Vallitalea guaymasensis: one gene and its partner. The protein of the gene in region 2 binds, or shares a complex with, the protein of the main gene of each other region. Links are inferred from orthologs where the notes say so. Each region holds a gene or a part of one and is shown on either strand. Other genes may lie near its edges.

Region 1 (6,924 bases), 1.1 Mb from region 2 along the record:
TAGCTTTTATCATTCCAGAACTTCTAAACAGCTTAGCTGATACAATAAACAAATTACCCGATTTGATAACAGAGTTGATTGATAAAATAAATCATTTTGTTAATAATAGTTCAATCGAATTCATTGACCCTAAGGCTATCAACCAATTCATTGATGATAACCTTAATAATATCCCTGCTGCATTAAACAATGTTTACGATGTATTCAGTAATATTGCACCTTCCCTTTTGAATTTCACAAAAAGCTTTACTTTCGGTCTTCTAAATGTTTTAGTAGGATTCATTATAGCTATATACTTATTAGCAAGTAAAGAGAAATCATTAGCAAGTTTTAACAAAGGTATTATAGCTTTGTTTAGAGAAAATACAGCCAATAGTTTACTAGGGATATTAAAAGATAGTCATCAGATTTTTTCCAAATTTTTTGTTGGAAAACTTATTGATTCATTAATTATAGGTGTCCTATGCTTTATAATTACCCTGATATTCCATATACCTAATGCTCTATTGATTAGTGTTTTCGTAGGTGTAACTAACATGATTCCTTATTTTGGTCCATTCATAGGTGGTTTTGCAGGAATTATACTAGTATTCATAATCAGCCCTATACAAGCTTTATGGTTTGCTTTGATAATATTAGGTCTTCAACAATTTGATGGTAATATACTAGGACCTAAAATCCTTGGAGATTCAACAGGGCTCAGTCCATTTTGGGTTATCTTTGCAATATTAGTTGGTGGAAAACTATTTGGTTTGATAGGAATGTTTTTAGGTGTACCATTCTTCGCAGTAATCAAGAATATAATAGATAAACAAATAAATAAGAAATATGAAATGAAGATGCATAAAAAACAAGAAGAAACAATACTTGATAATATGCAAACGGAAATAGACGAAGAGGTTGAATAACCTCTTCGTCTTCTTTTATCAATTAAGCAAAATAGGATTATCAAAATATCTTTGAACCTTGGTAATCCACCAATAATCATCAGTTGGAGGTGAACCAACTCCATCAGTACTGCTATTGACTCCAGCACCGAATAGTATTGAAATGACTCCAGATTCTTTTGCTTTGTCCATATGATGTGCCCATGTTATAGTATCAGTTCCATTATCTGTTATTTTATTATCATTATGTGCGTTAAGCTTGAAATAATTAAATCGCTCTGTAGAACCTGGTTTGAATATATCTCCAAGGAAATACACTGGTGCAGAATCTTCATATTTTGTAGAAGTTCCATTCAAGTCAGGGAAAAGACCATTATTATATGGGTTAGATGCTTGACTTGTATTGATATGCCCTACTGGTATCTGCCATAATATAACAGGAAGATTAGAACTTGTATTCATGACTTTTACAAACTCAAGATAATTATTCCATATATCACTATTCCAGAACCAAGTGGAACCTGCAGGATCGGCAGCGGCTTGAGGTGTTACTCCACCACCATCCAGTCCATATTTATCTATTGAAACAAAATTCGCTCCATATGATTTTACACCTGCACTAACATAATAATCTGTAATAAGCTGAGCTTTACTTCTAATGAAGTTCAATCCATCAGTTACCCCCATTGTCTCTGTTTTATGTAAAATACCATTGTTAGGAACATCATGTCCATCATAGGCCCATAGATTGAATTGCCATCCATAATAAGCTTGTGGATAGTATTTGCTTACAATATAGTTCACCGATTTGACTAATCCTTCAACAGTATTAGGAAAATCTGGGTCTACACCACTGGTCAATACACCACTGCTATATGCTGCACTTACTAACGCTGTTATCTCATTTGGCTGTTTACCTGATTGCTGCATCATATAACCAAGAAAATCTGGTTCAAACACTATACCTACTGTATCATCTTCTGCATACTCCTTACATATGTCTAAAAAGAATTTTAAATCCTTATAATAGGCATCCATATATGTTGAATCTTGAATATGAGCTAAATCCAGACTATAGCTTTCTCCACTGTCAGGAATGTTATAGTATACGAAGAATGGGATTATACCTAATTTTCTGCTTTCAATAATAAAGTTCTTAGCTCGTCCACCATCAACATTAGTCCAAGTACGCCATCCATTTATTGGACCGCCATTAATATAGATATATCTTATGTCCATCCTCTTATTCTTGTCATCAGTGTGGAAATCCCTCCAGAAATCAAGATCTCCCTGTTTATCTTCACTTACAGAGCCTATAGAAAGATAATTAGGCATACCTGGAATACTTCCATCAGCATTTTTGATTCTTATTCCAACATATCTCTCTTCCCCTGTAGTGCTTTCTTTTAGTTTAATAGAAGCTCGTCCAGCTTTTTTACCATTAATCTTAAGAGTATTATTATTTACTATTGAACAATCAACTACTGAACTATTATTCGTAATAACAGTAAAAACAGGATTAGCGACTCCATTAAAACTTAGAGTATAATCATTCATTCCTTGAGCCTGAGTAAACTGATAGACCACTTTTTGGGTATCTATACCGTTTATTATTATGTTGCCAGTTGCATTCCCCACTACAACAGAAATCTCGTCACTAGCTGTAGTTCCATATGAATTAGTCAGCTCAATATAATATTTATATGTCCCTTCAATTGTTCTTCCTTTTACTTGAAAGGTCTCACTTTGAGGATTAGGTGTATCATCAATTAAAGTACCACTATGTATTTCTTGATAATTGCCTGCCCCGATCTTCTCGAATAGCTTCCAACTTGTCCCATTGTTTCCATACCATATGTTCCAAGTCAAATCATAATCACCATCAATATCTCCTGACCATTGATTATGGCTTAATGACGGTTTTACAGGAACCCCTGTCCCTGCTGCGCTTGTAGGTATAATTGTAACTGCCAAGATTAAAGTAATGCATAACAATATTGAAAAAGTCTTGAAATATCTTTTTAAAAACATTTTTCTCCTCCTTATACATATATATAGATTTGTGCCTCACCTCTAATTGTGGTAACCACCTCCATTGATTTTAGTTATTCATTGGGTAATATTAAATGATTAGATATAGATATAAGTAGAAAAATATTAAGTAAGACTTAAGTAGATAAAAATATATATAAACACTCTTGTATCATTATACATTTTTTTATTGTATTTTGAATTAGTCTATCTTGTTATTACTTGTACTATTTTGGCTTGTATATTTTACACCATTAAAATTACAATTATTAATTTTTGATAAAAAAATAAAGCCTATTTACCTTTATATGATAAATAGACTTCCTTATCTTACTCTACATAGCTGATTCAATTTTTGATTCCAATTGTTGTTTTGGAACTGCTCCCACTACAGTGTCTACAACTTGACCATTTTTGATTAATAACATTGTAGGAATACTCATTACTCTATATTTTTGAGCTGTTTCACCGTTTTGATCAACATTCAATTTTCCTATTTTAGCTTTTCCTTCATATTTTTTTGCCAATTCATCTATAACAGGTGCCATCATCTTACATGGTCCACACCAATCTGCGTAAAAGTCAACTAATACTGGTATATCTGAGTTAAGAACCTCTGCTTCAAAATTAAGATCTGTAAATGCTAGTGCCATAATTAAAACCTCCTTATTAAATTATATTTGTATTAATTATAATATCATTATATTCTAATATAGTGATATATGTCAATACATTTTTAAAGTTTTTGATATTATTTTATTATTTATTATCCCTGAATCAAATAACAGTATCCCTTGTTCTATCATATGCAAAGACTCCAATATTATTTAACATAATACTATATCTAAGTTAAATATAGAATACTCTTTATAATATTTATTCAGCTATAATATATAATGTGTATATATCAATTTAAATATACCACTTTATACCATTAATTTCAATAATTTGGTTATTATAAAAAAGATGACTTCTGCATTATACAGAAATCATCTAATTTATATATAGTTTATTTGATTAATTATTCTATTACAAATTCTAGTGGACCAGTTGCACCATCTGCAATCTCATATTTATTAAATACAACAACTACTTTTTTATCACTGTTGATATAGAAACCTTGATCTTCACTAATACTTGTAAATCCTGCTTCTCCCTCAAAGAAACCATAATGACGGTCTTCACTAGGATTAGCTTTCAATTCTTCAATTTGTTTTCTAACACTTTCATTTGCTCTATTAATGTAATCCTCACCTAGAACATCTTCTAATGTAAGTTCTTCATTGGTATTCAAGTCAATGTTATAGTAATATGTTTCAGCATAAGCTGGAGCTAAAGTTTCATGATGATAAATTATAAATGATAAAATGGAATCATCAGAGTATTTTTTCTCATAATCAAGTTTGAATTCAATTGGATTATAATTTTCTTCTGTACCGCCTGTTGCAAAATATGCTTCTTTATATTCTTCTGCTCTTATTTCAGCTTCCTTGATTTGCTCATCCATCTTAGCTTGTATTTCTTTATTAATCTTATCTTGTATATCTTTGTCATTAAGACCATCCACTTCTGGTATTGTCACATTTTCTGTTATGGTATCAGTCTCACGTTCATAGTCTACAAAAGTCAATACCTCCGCAACTTTACCTAAAACAGGTACATTGGCTATTGACTTAGCCAAAGATTCATTTGTATTAATTGCAAGTACAAACATACTACATACTGCAAGAGCGGCAACTGCCACTTTTAACCCTCTACCGAATCTTATTTTTGGATTTCTTACATCTTTATCAGCTTTTTGGATTGTTTTATCAACCATTTGATCTAACTCCTTTGGAATAATTATATTCTTATACTCTCGTTTGATATTATTTAATTTATCCTCCATTAAATGGCACCTCACTTATCTAATATTACCTTGAGTTTATCTATTCCATTATATAATCTTGATTTAACAGTATTAATATTTAAACCTGTTATATCAGCAACCTCCTCAATCTTCATGTCTTCAAAATACCGTAATACAATAATGGTCCTATATTTGACATCAAGTTTTTCAATGGCATGATAGAGATCTATTCTATCGGCAATATCAATATTCTCTCTCTCAATTGATTCGGGGAAATCATTTGTTATAATAAGTCTTTTGTTCTTTCTTAAGTAACTTATGGATGTGTTGACTATTATAGAAAACATCCATGTTTTCAATTTATCTATATTTTTTAATTTATGTACGGATGTAAGGCCCTTGTAAATAGAATCTTGGACAATGTCAAGTGCCGATTCTCTATTATGTACATGGCTGTAAGCTAATCTATAAAAATCTTCTTGATGAATCTTAATAAACTCAACAAGCTTGTTGTAATTATAATTGTTAAATGTCGACATTAGTTTTTTTTACCTCCTTACATTGATAAGACGTTTGAAATATATAAAAAGTTGATATTATTTGAAAAAAGTTGAATATATTTTTTTCATATGCTATATTAGGTTAAGGTTCATTTTTAACTAAAGTTAAACTCAGCAATTAGTATACTTTATATTTCTAATAATTAAAATGGTAAAAATAAGACATTTAAAACAATATTTATATAGAAAGGGTCGATACCTATGAACTCTGCAAAACGTGGTAATATATTCATATTGATACTTATACTAATAATGACACTGGTTCCTGAAATCATTGGATATCTAGCATTGCATTTCAATCTTAAGCTGACTTCTATTAGTTCTATATTAATACCTCAGCTTGGTTTCATTGTAATTCCAGTTATTCTATACTTCATGATTACAAGACAACCTGTTAAAAAAACATTGTTGTTCAATAAACTTGATATCATCAATGTTCTATTAGCGATAGGAATTGGATTATTGATACAACCTCTATTAAGTCTTATTAATCTAGTATCACAAATATTTTTTGAAAATAAGATATCAGGCACTATTTTTACATTAGCAGAATTTCCATTATGGCTGCTACTCATATTAGTTGCAGTACTACCTGCAATCAATGAAGAAATAGTTACTAGAGGAATACTTCTAACCAATTATAAAAACGTGAATATTTTTAAAGCAGCTCTAGTAAGTGGTCTATCCTTTGGTATGCTCCATATGAATGCAAATCAATTTTCTTATGCATTTGTCATGGGTGCCATATTATTCATACTAGTGAAGATAACAGGCTCTATATTTTCTAGTATGCTCATACACTTTTTGATTAATGGTTTACAAATGGTTATTGCCAAATTAGCATTATTCCTGCAAGAGATATTTGGAAACTCAATTGATTATGACTTGATTGCGCAAGAAACAGTAAGTAAGGATGCAATTATTTCTTTATTGCCTATACCACTTATACTTACTTTTATTACATTACCACTAGTATTTCTATTGTTTTATGCAGCTGTCAAACATAATAAAAAGGAATACCTCTTTGTTAAAGCCCCTGCTGAAGTAATAGAACCTATAAAAAGTAAAGATAAAATATTTGATGTTTATCTAATTTCATCAATAATTATTTTTATTGCTCATGTAATTATAAAAGAGATTCTCGTACTTTAGAAGTTAATGGAATGTATTAATTCAAAATGAATTACATACTTATTACAATAAGACGGGGATGTAGGGTAATACATTTTATAATGTTCAAAAATGTATTACCCTACATCCCCAATTTTTATTTCTTCTTAGTATATTTCCCTAATAATTTTTCCAGATAATTTTCCATATCATCTAGGCTTTTTGTAATATTGAACTGTTGCTTTTTCTTGTTTTTCTTCCCATAACTTTGTTGCCGATACTTATATTTGACTTTATCAGAAAACTTCATACATTCTCCTGTATTATTAAAGCGCTTATCCTTTAATAATATAAAATATTATTCTATAATATTATATGAGAATCTGGTAGTTAAGGGACTTTTCCTATTAATTATTCTTCTACTACTTAATGTTAATTATAAAATTAATCTTTTCATCACCGGTTTTCTCACTATCCAATACATTAA
Region 2 (7,131 bases):
GTCCTACGAATTCACAGCCTAAGCAATATTTATCTCCACATTTATTACTTCTTATTATTTTGAGTACACAGTAAAAGTATCTTTTTTCATCGAATTCTATTTTTGCGTTGAAATAATAGTTGAGAGGTAATTCATCTCTGCACAATATTCCAATACCGTTTTTAGAGATATCTATAACCTCTATTGTCTTATTATCAAGTTTTATTATGTCATTATTCTGTTTAAAAAGAGAATTAATTTCAAGTTCTAATTTTATGGGTAAACGCTTATATTTTCTTCTTTCTTCCATAGTAGTTCTCTCCTTTTTCACATATGATCAATAACTTAACTTTATATATTTTTCAATTTCTAATTATACCATAAAATAACATTAAAATAAAACAGGTTAATGATTATTTTTTTATATTTTATAAGATTTAATTGACAAACATAAGTAGATATATTAATATAAAAATTGTATGCAAATTAATAAGTGAAATTTATAATAAATAATATATCTTATTAACGCTCGTTCTATTTTTTAATATTATAAGGGAGGAATTATCCGTATGAACGAAAATGTAAAATTATTAGATCATCCGTTGCTTCAACATAAACTTACATTATTACGTGATAAGAACACTGGATCTAAAGATTTTAGAGAACTTGTCAAAGAAATTGCAATGTTAATGGGTTATGAAGTTACACGTAATTTACCTTTAAAGGAAACTACTATTGAAACACCTATTTGCAAAACTACTTCAAATGTAATAAGTGGAAAAACACTTGCTATTGTTCCTATTCTTAGAGCTGGTCTTGGTATGGTAGATGGTATGTTAAGTTTATTACCTACTGCAAAAGTGGGGCATATTGGTTTATATAGAAATGAAGAAACTCTTCAACCTGTAGAATATTATTGTAAACTTCCAAAAGATATTGAACAAAGAACAGTAATTATTACAGAGCCAATGCTTGCTACTGGTGGTTCAATTGTTGCTGCTGTAAGCCTATTAAAATCTTATGGTGTTAAAAATATTAAGATTATGTGTCTTGTAACTTCTAAACCTGGAATTGAAGAAGTATGTGCTCATCATCCAGATGTTCAAATTTTTACTACTGCTATTGATGAAAAATTAAATGATATTGGATACATTACTCCTGGTTTAGGTGACGCAGGCGATAGAATATTCGGTACTAAATAATAATAACTTGAGCTGACTTTTATAAGCAGCTCTTTTTTTGCCCTTTCATATTTATTAAATATTTGTTAATTAATTATTAATTCTATGCTTATCATTTTATTAGTATTTATGCTTGAATTCAATGCTTTTTAAGGAAATTACTGGTAATCAAAGCAAACTATTGCATTTATTCTTAATTAAGGTTATAATAATCATGTAATAATTAGTTAACATTTTTGTAACAACTATTTTTTTAGAATATTTTTCCTTAGTATTTACAAATAATAACAGTAGCATTAGGAGGTTTAATTATGAAAAGGCGAGGTATCAAGCAAGTTACTCTAGGTATATTAGGAGGATTAGTTTTAACACTTAACGTTAACGCTGCTACCATAGGTGTTGTTAATGTAAAGAATCTTAACGTTAGAAGTGGCCCTAGTACCACCAGTTCTATAGTTGATCATGTTCATTTGGGTGAAAAACTGGAAATCATTTCTACAAGTGATAACTGGTTTAAAATTGATCTTGATTTGTTAAGCAATGCATATGTACATAGCAATTACGTTAACATTGAGAATTCCAGCAATTCAAAAGTTGTAACAACTAAAGCTGAACTTAGAAACTCACCAAATCTATTAGGTAATGTGTTAGCAACTATTGATAAAGGACAACTAGTCAGCATAGAATACCAAACTGGAGATTGGTTCTATGTTAGTACAACAAAGGGTAAAGGATATATGTATAAAAATAGTTTATCTGAAACTAAATCTTCAGATTCAAAATCCTTATCCACATCACAAGATACTACAGAAAAGGCATCAAAAAAAGTTGCTACTGTAAACACAAATATACTTAATGTTAGACAACAACCATCTATCAGTTCTAAAAAGATAGGTAAAGTCTATCGCAATAATACTTTTGAAGTATTAAGCGAATCAGAGGAATGGGTTTCTATTAAGATACCAAACGGGTCTACTGGTTATATATATAAAGATTATGTAGTTATTTCTGATGAGAAGACCATTACAGATTCTTCAAGCTTAAGACAACAAGTAGTTAGTTATGCAAAACAATTTTTAGGCAACCCTTATGTATGGGGTGGCAATAGTTTAACAAAAGGTGTGGATTGTTCTGGTTTCACACAACAAGTAATGAAAAAATTTGGTATAAGTATAAGTAGAACTTCCAGATCACAAATTAATAACGGGTATAGAGTGTCAAAAAATGATTTATTACCTGGCGACCTTGTATTCTTTGGATATAGAAACAGAATATCCCATGTAGCTTTATATATTGGTAATAATCAGGTTATCCATGCAAACAACAGAAAAACTGGAATTATCATTAATACTTTAGGTGATTCAAGACTTTTACCTTATATAGGTGCCTCTAGAGTTATTAAATAGCTTAAAGCCTTGCTTTTTCATAAAAAATATTCTTTATATTATGTAAGTGGTAACACAATACATAATGGTATAAGGGGACTGTTTATTGCAGTCCCCTTTATGCTATCATATTTTAAAAATGGACAACGGTAGTTATAGTAAAACCATATACAGTGATATCACTCTCATTACGTTTGTTGCTTTTATCTGGTTTAGAGGTATGGCAACAAGCCGTAAAAGGTCGTTATATCACTGTATATGGTTTATTTATTAATCTTACCACGCTTAAGTTGTAAAGAGCATAACTATAGCGAATATATTTTTTAATCTATTACAGAGTTAACATTATTTTTAGAAATTTTCTAGGATGTATCTTTCGGCGGCGTAAACGGATGTGGCTCCGTCGGCTGCGGCTGTGATAATTTGTCTTAGGGTTTTTTGTCTAATGTCTCCGGCGGCGTATACACCTTTTACACTTGTTTGGCAAGAGTCATCGGTTAATACATAGCCTTTTTCGTCACATTTTACTTTGTCTTGGATAAGTTGTGAGTTAGGGTCTGTACCGATTCCAATGAATAGGCCATCAATGTCTAGGATGGATTCTTCTTTTGTTTTATTGTTGATAATTGAAATTTTTTCTACTTGGTCTTTGCCGATTACTTCTTTTAGTTCTGTGTTCCATAGTATTTTTATTTTATCTTCGTCATGTTTCAGTAAACTGTCTTGTAATATTTTTACTGCTCTTAGTTCGTCTCTTCTGTGTATGAGGTATACTTTTTTACACATTCTAGCTAGAAAGATTGCGTCTTCTACAGCTACATCTCCACCGCCTACTACGGCAACTTCCATGTTTCTGAAGAAAGCACCATCGCAAGTAGCGCAATAGGATACACCTCTTCCGGTAAGTTCTTTTTCACCTTTTACACCTAGTTTTTTCCATCTAGCACCAGTAGCCATGATTATAGCTTTTGATTGGTATTCGCTGCCAGTTGTCTTGACTACTTTTACTGTTTGGTCTAGCAAGAGATCGACTACCTCTTCTGATTTTATTTCTATGCCTAATTTTTCAGCATGTTCTCTCATTTTAGTACTTAGCTCGAATCCTGTAATATCTGGGATTCCTGGATAGTTATCAACTTCGTAGGTGTTGATTACTTGACCGCCTGGAACATCTTTTTCTAGTACCATAGTTTTTAACATTGCTCTCTGAGCATAGATGGCTGCAGCCATACCTGCAGGACCAGATCCTATTATTATCAAATCATATATTTCTGTCATTAAAATCACTCCTTAAGTAAATAAACTTTTTCAAACAATAGCGTCGCTTTTTTCTAACATACATCTTATGGACGCAGAATAATTGATGAGACTTTGTAAGTCTCTATCATTTTGAACATATTCTGCCATCTTAGGATGTAGCCTAAGTACATCCAGTATATCTTTTTCAGCATTATCAATTAGCTCTAATTTCATATAACAACAAGCTCTATTATAGTATAGGAAAACTGAATCTTCATTATTATTAATTCCATCAGTGAATACTACGATTGCTTCCCTGTATTCTTCTTCATCTCTATGGAGAACACCCAGATTCAAGTAAGAGTATGGATAGTTCTTATTATACTTTATAGCTTGTTCGTAATATTTTTTAGCCTGATTAATTTTATTTTGTTTGGACATGAGTACACCCATGTTGAATAATACCATGTAATGCCTGTTATCAATATCCAGAGCTTTTTTCATTAATTTGAGAGCTTTGTCGATTTCATCTCTCTGCTCATAGATAGAACCTAAGTTAATGCATGCCCAAAAATCATATGGATTAATTTCTAGCACATTATTGTAATTCTCAATTGCTTTTTCTACTTCACCTAAATAATCATACGCATAAGCAAGAAAAAAATAGGCTTTTGAATAATATGGATCACATTCTATAGCTTTTTTATAATAGGGTATTGCTTCTTCAAAATTATCCTTATGGTCATGTAGGATTGCAATACCATAGTATGCTCTTGCCTCTGAATCGTCATTGGCTAGAACTTCCTTGTATACTCTTAGTGCATTATCATAGTCATCTAACTCATCATATATGATAGCAATATCTAATAATAACTCGGTATCATTATTTTTACCATAATCATAAGCTTTATTAAAATAATATAATGCTTTTAGTAAATTATCTTCTTCATAATATTTTTTCCCTAAAATGATAAAATTGTCTATATGATATTTTTTCATAATTTCTCTCTTTCGTATCATGTTTATGTAAAGTATTTTAGGATATGGGCGGTTTATACCTATACATTATGAATAAATTGAAACAAATTCTTCAAACGAGTTAAAATCCTTACCATAGTCATATTGTTTACAACTAATATTCTCACCAAGTATACTTATAATATCATTTACAGGTTCTTTATCAAAACTAATAACAAAAATATTCATGTTATCTACGGGATATACTTTTTCAAACTGTTTTCGTAATTTATCAGTGTTTATTCTTGTGAATGTAAAATTTACACCAACTTCTATATGTATAATCTTTAATTCTAGATAGAACTCTTCTGCTTCAATCACATCTTGTTTCAAATCATTTAAAAACACTGCTTGATAGTCAGGTCTATACTGATCTATTATCTTACTGAGTGATATAAACTGATACATGATAGGTGCGATATGATTAGCGATAGATTCTAAAGTAATAATATTCTCTTCGTCTCCTAAAATCTTATCCTTAATAGCTAGTATACCAATAACACCCAAAAGTTTCAACTCATTCTCATCGACAAATATTGGCACGAATAAGGCTCCACTATATGTATCATTAAAGCATTCAACTATTTCAGGAGCAAATGTATTTTCTACATCAGCTTCACTATTCAATATTATCTTTTCCCCTAATTTTAGAGGCAACAGCTCGTCTTGTAAGGGTATATGTGTTAAATTACCGTCTATATTTATTGACCTGGTAATATTAATTCCGTCTTTATCATTATCATATAATCCTATGAAGCCACTTGTGACTCCGAAAAAGACGCTGAGAGTACTTAAAGTCAGATCTATCAGTTGCTCCATATTACCAGCTATATTAATATTCTTCATTAACTCATTCAGTTTTACCAATCTAGTTAATTTATTATTGATGATTTCCTTCTGCATATTGGTCTTCTGAAAATTCTTGGCGTTGTTTATTGCTATATAGGTAGATGAAGCCAAGCTTTCAATTAATTCAAATACACTATTTTCATATTGGTTACCATTGACTTTTGGTCCTAATGTAACAAATCCAACCAATCTGTTTTTCTTCAACAGCGATACCACATAACTGATTTTAACATCTTTCAATATCTCTCGTGAGTCTTCAAATAAGTCATAAAACTGATTTCGCTGTGATTCATTACTCATATCAGTTAGAATCCTGATCTTAGTATCTTTTATTGATTTAGTAGGATATAGATTGATGAACATAACTGAACTTGAGTTATATACATCCTTCAAACTCATTAATTTATAACTATTGCTAATAGAATCATATAAGAAAAAAGTAGTGAAACTACTTTGTGTAAGTTCTGCAAAAGCACTAATGGACAATCTGTATAAAGCACCTAGATCCAAGCTACTTAATAAAGCCTTTGATGAATGATTAATCGCAAATAGGCTGAATAATTTTTCATTCAGCTGTTTACTCACATTCTCTAATTCTTTGAAATATTTATAGTTAGACAATGATGTAGAGAACAGGTTCATCAGAGCATTAGCAATAATCTCATCATCCTCTAAAAACTCTTCATTATTTCTATTAACAAATATAAATCCATATAATTCACAATCCATAATTAGTGGCATAATAAAATTGCACTCAAAATCACTAAATATGTCTTTTGAAAAATATGTCTTCAGATTATTTTGTCTTAGTAATCCGCTGTTATATTTAATTATCTCATCAAAAGATTCATTATATTTAATAGTATATTGCTCTTTGTCGTATCCATTAACCTGCATCAGCTTGTATTCATGGTTTTTTCTGATAAATACAGCTATTTGATTAGGTAATAATAGTTCATTAGTAAATTCAAAAATGTATTTTTCTATGTGGTCTAAATTAAATTTCTGAGAAAAAAATTCAATAGCATGTATTAAGCCTGTATATCTATATACCTTTTTACTTATATCTTCATTTTTCCTATGGTGCTCAAGGATATTATACAGCATTTGTTCGTAAGCCATATTTGGGTACCTTCTTCCTGATCAATATAAAGGCACGTCTAATTTATGCCTTGATAAGTTCTTTATTTAATACATAGAATGTTGTTGGTGTATTCAAAAATTTGCTACAGTGAGTATTGCATGATTTTATACTTATTGATACATTAGGATATAGGCAATTAGTTACTTTTACTTCTCCTTCACCTTTTGCATGCAAGTAAGAAACATATTTTTTCTGCTTGTTATATAATTTTTTCAAACTATCCCTATAATACTCAAATTCATCATTCAGTTTATCAAAATCAGCCTTTTGGGAATCGCTTAAGTTAGCAGCTGAATAGATTGATAGCTTTTGTTTCAATAGTGATATCTTTTCTTTT

The links.
Region 1: the proteins of trxB (region 2) and trxA are in contact, whole or in part, in a crystal structure (PDB 1F6M), measured with the Escherichia coli proteins. The link is inferred for Vallitalea guaymasensis from one-to-one orthologs.

What each region holds. Positions count from the first base shown.
Region 1 is NZ_CP058561.1:2,354,089-2,361,012, forward strand. Bases 1,913-4,655 are described here. They hold trxA (thioredoxin), read right to left. Parts: upstream 3,572-4,655; coding sequence 3,254-3,571; downstream 1,913-3,253. Other genes in these bases: HYG85_RS10390 (hypothetical protein), read right to left, coding at 1,913-2,918; HYG85_RS10400 (DUF3298 and DUF4163 domain-containing protein), read right to left, coding at 3,940-4,655. Also shown: HYG85_RS10385 (AI-2E family transporter), read left to right, coding at 1-908; more of HYG85_RS10390, read right to left, coding at 927-1,912; more of HYG85_RS10400, read right to left, coding at 4,656-4,806; HYG85_RS10405 (RNA polymerase sigma factor), read right to left, coding at 4,818-5,306; HYG85_RS10410 (CPBP family intramembrane glutamic endopeptidase), read left to right, coding at 5,529-6,479; HYG85_RS10415 (hypothetical protein), read right to left, coding at 6,595-6,747; HYG85_RS10420 (hypothetical protein), read right to left, coding at 6,860-6,924. UniProt on the Escherichia coli protein: Participates in various redox reactions through the reversible oxidation of its active center dithiol to a disulfide and catalyzes dithiol-disulfide exchange reactions.
Region 2 is NZ_CP058561.1:3,422,520-3,429,650, reverse strand. The notes cover bases 1,861-4,810. They hold trxB (thioredoxin-disulfide reductase), read right to left. Parts: upstream 3,824-4,810; coding sequence 2,897-3,823; downstream 1,861-2,896. Other genes in these bases: HYG85_RS14700 (tetratricopeptide repeat protein), read right to left, coding at 3,854-4,783; HYG85_RS14710 (C40 family peptidase), read left to right, coding at 1,861-2,566. Outside these bases: HYG85_RS14720 (PilZ domain-containing protein), read right to left, coding at 1-289; upp (uracil phosphoribosyltransferase), read left to right, coding at 549-1,181; more of HYG85_RS14710, read left to right, coding at 1,472-1,860; HYG85_RS14695 (GAF domain-containing protein), read right to left, coding at 4,850-6,772; HYG85_RS14690 (DUF342 domain-containing protein), read right to left, coding at 6,816-7,131.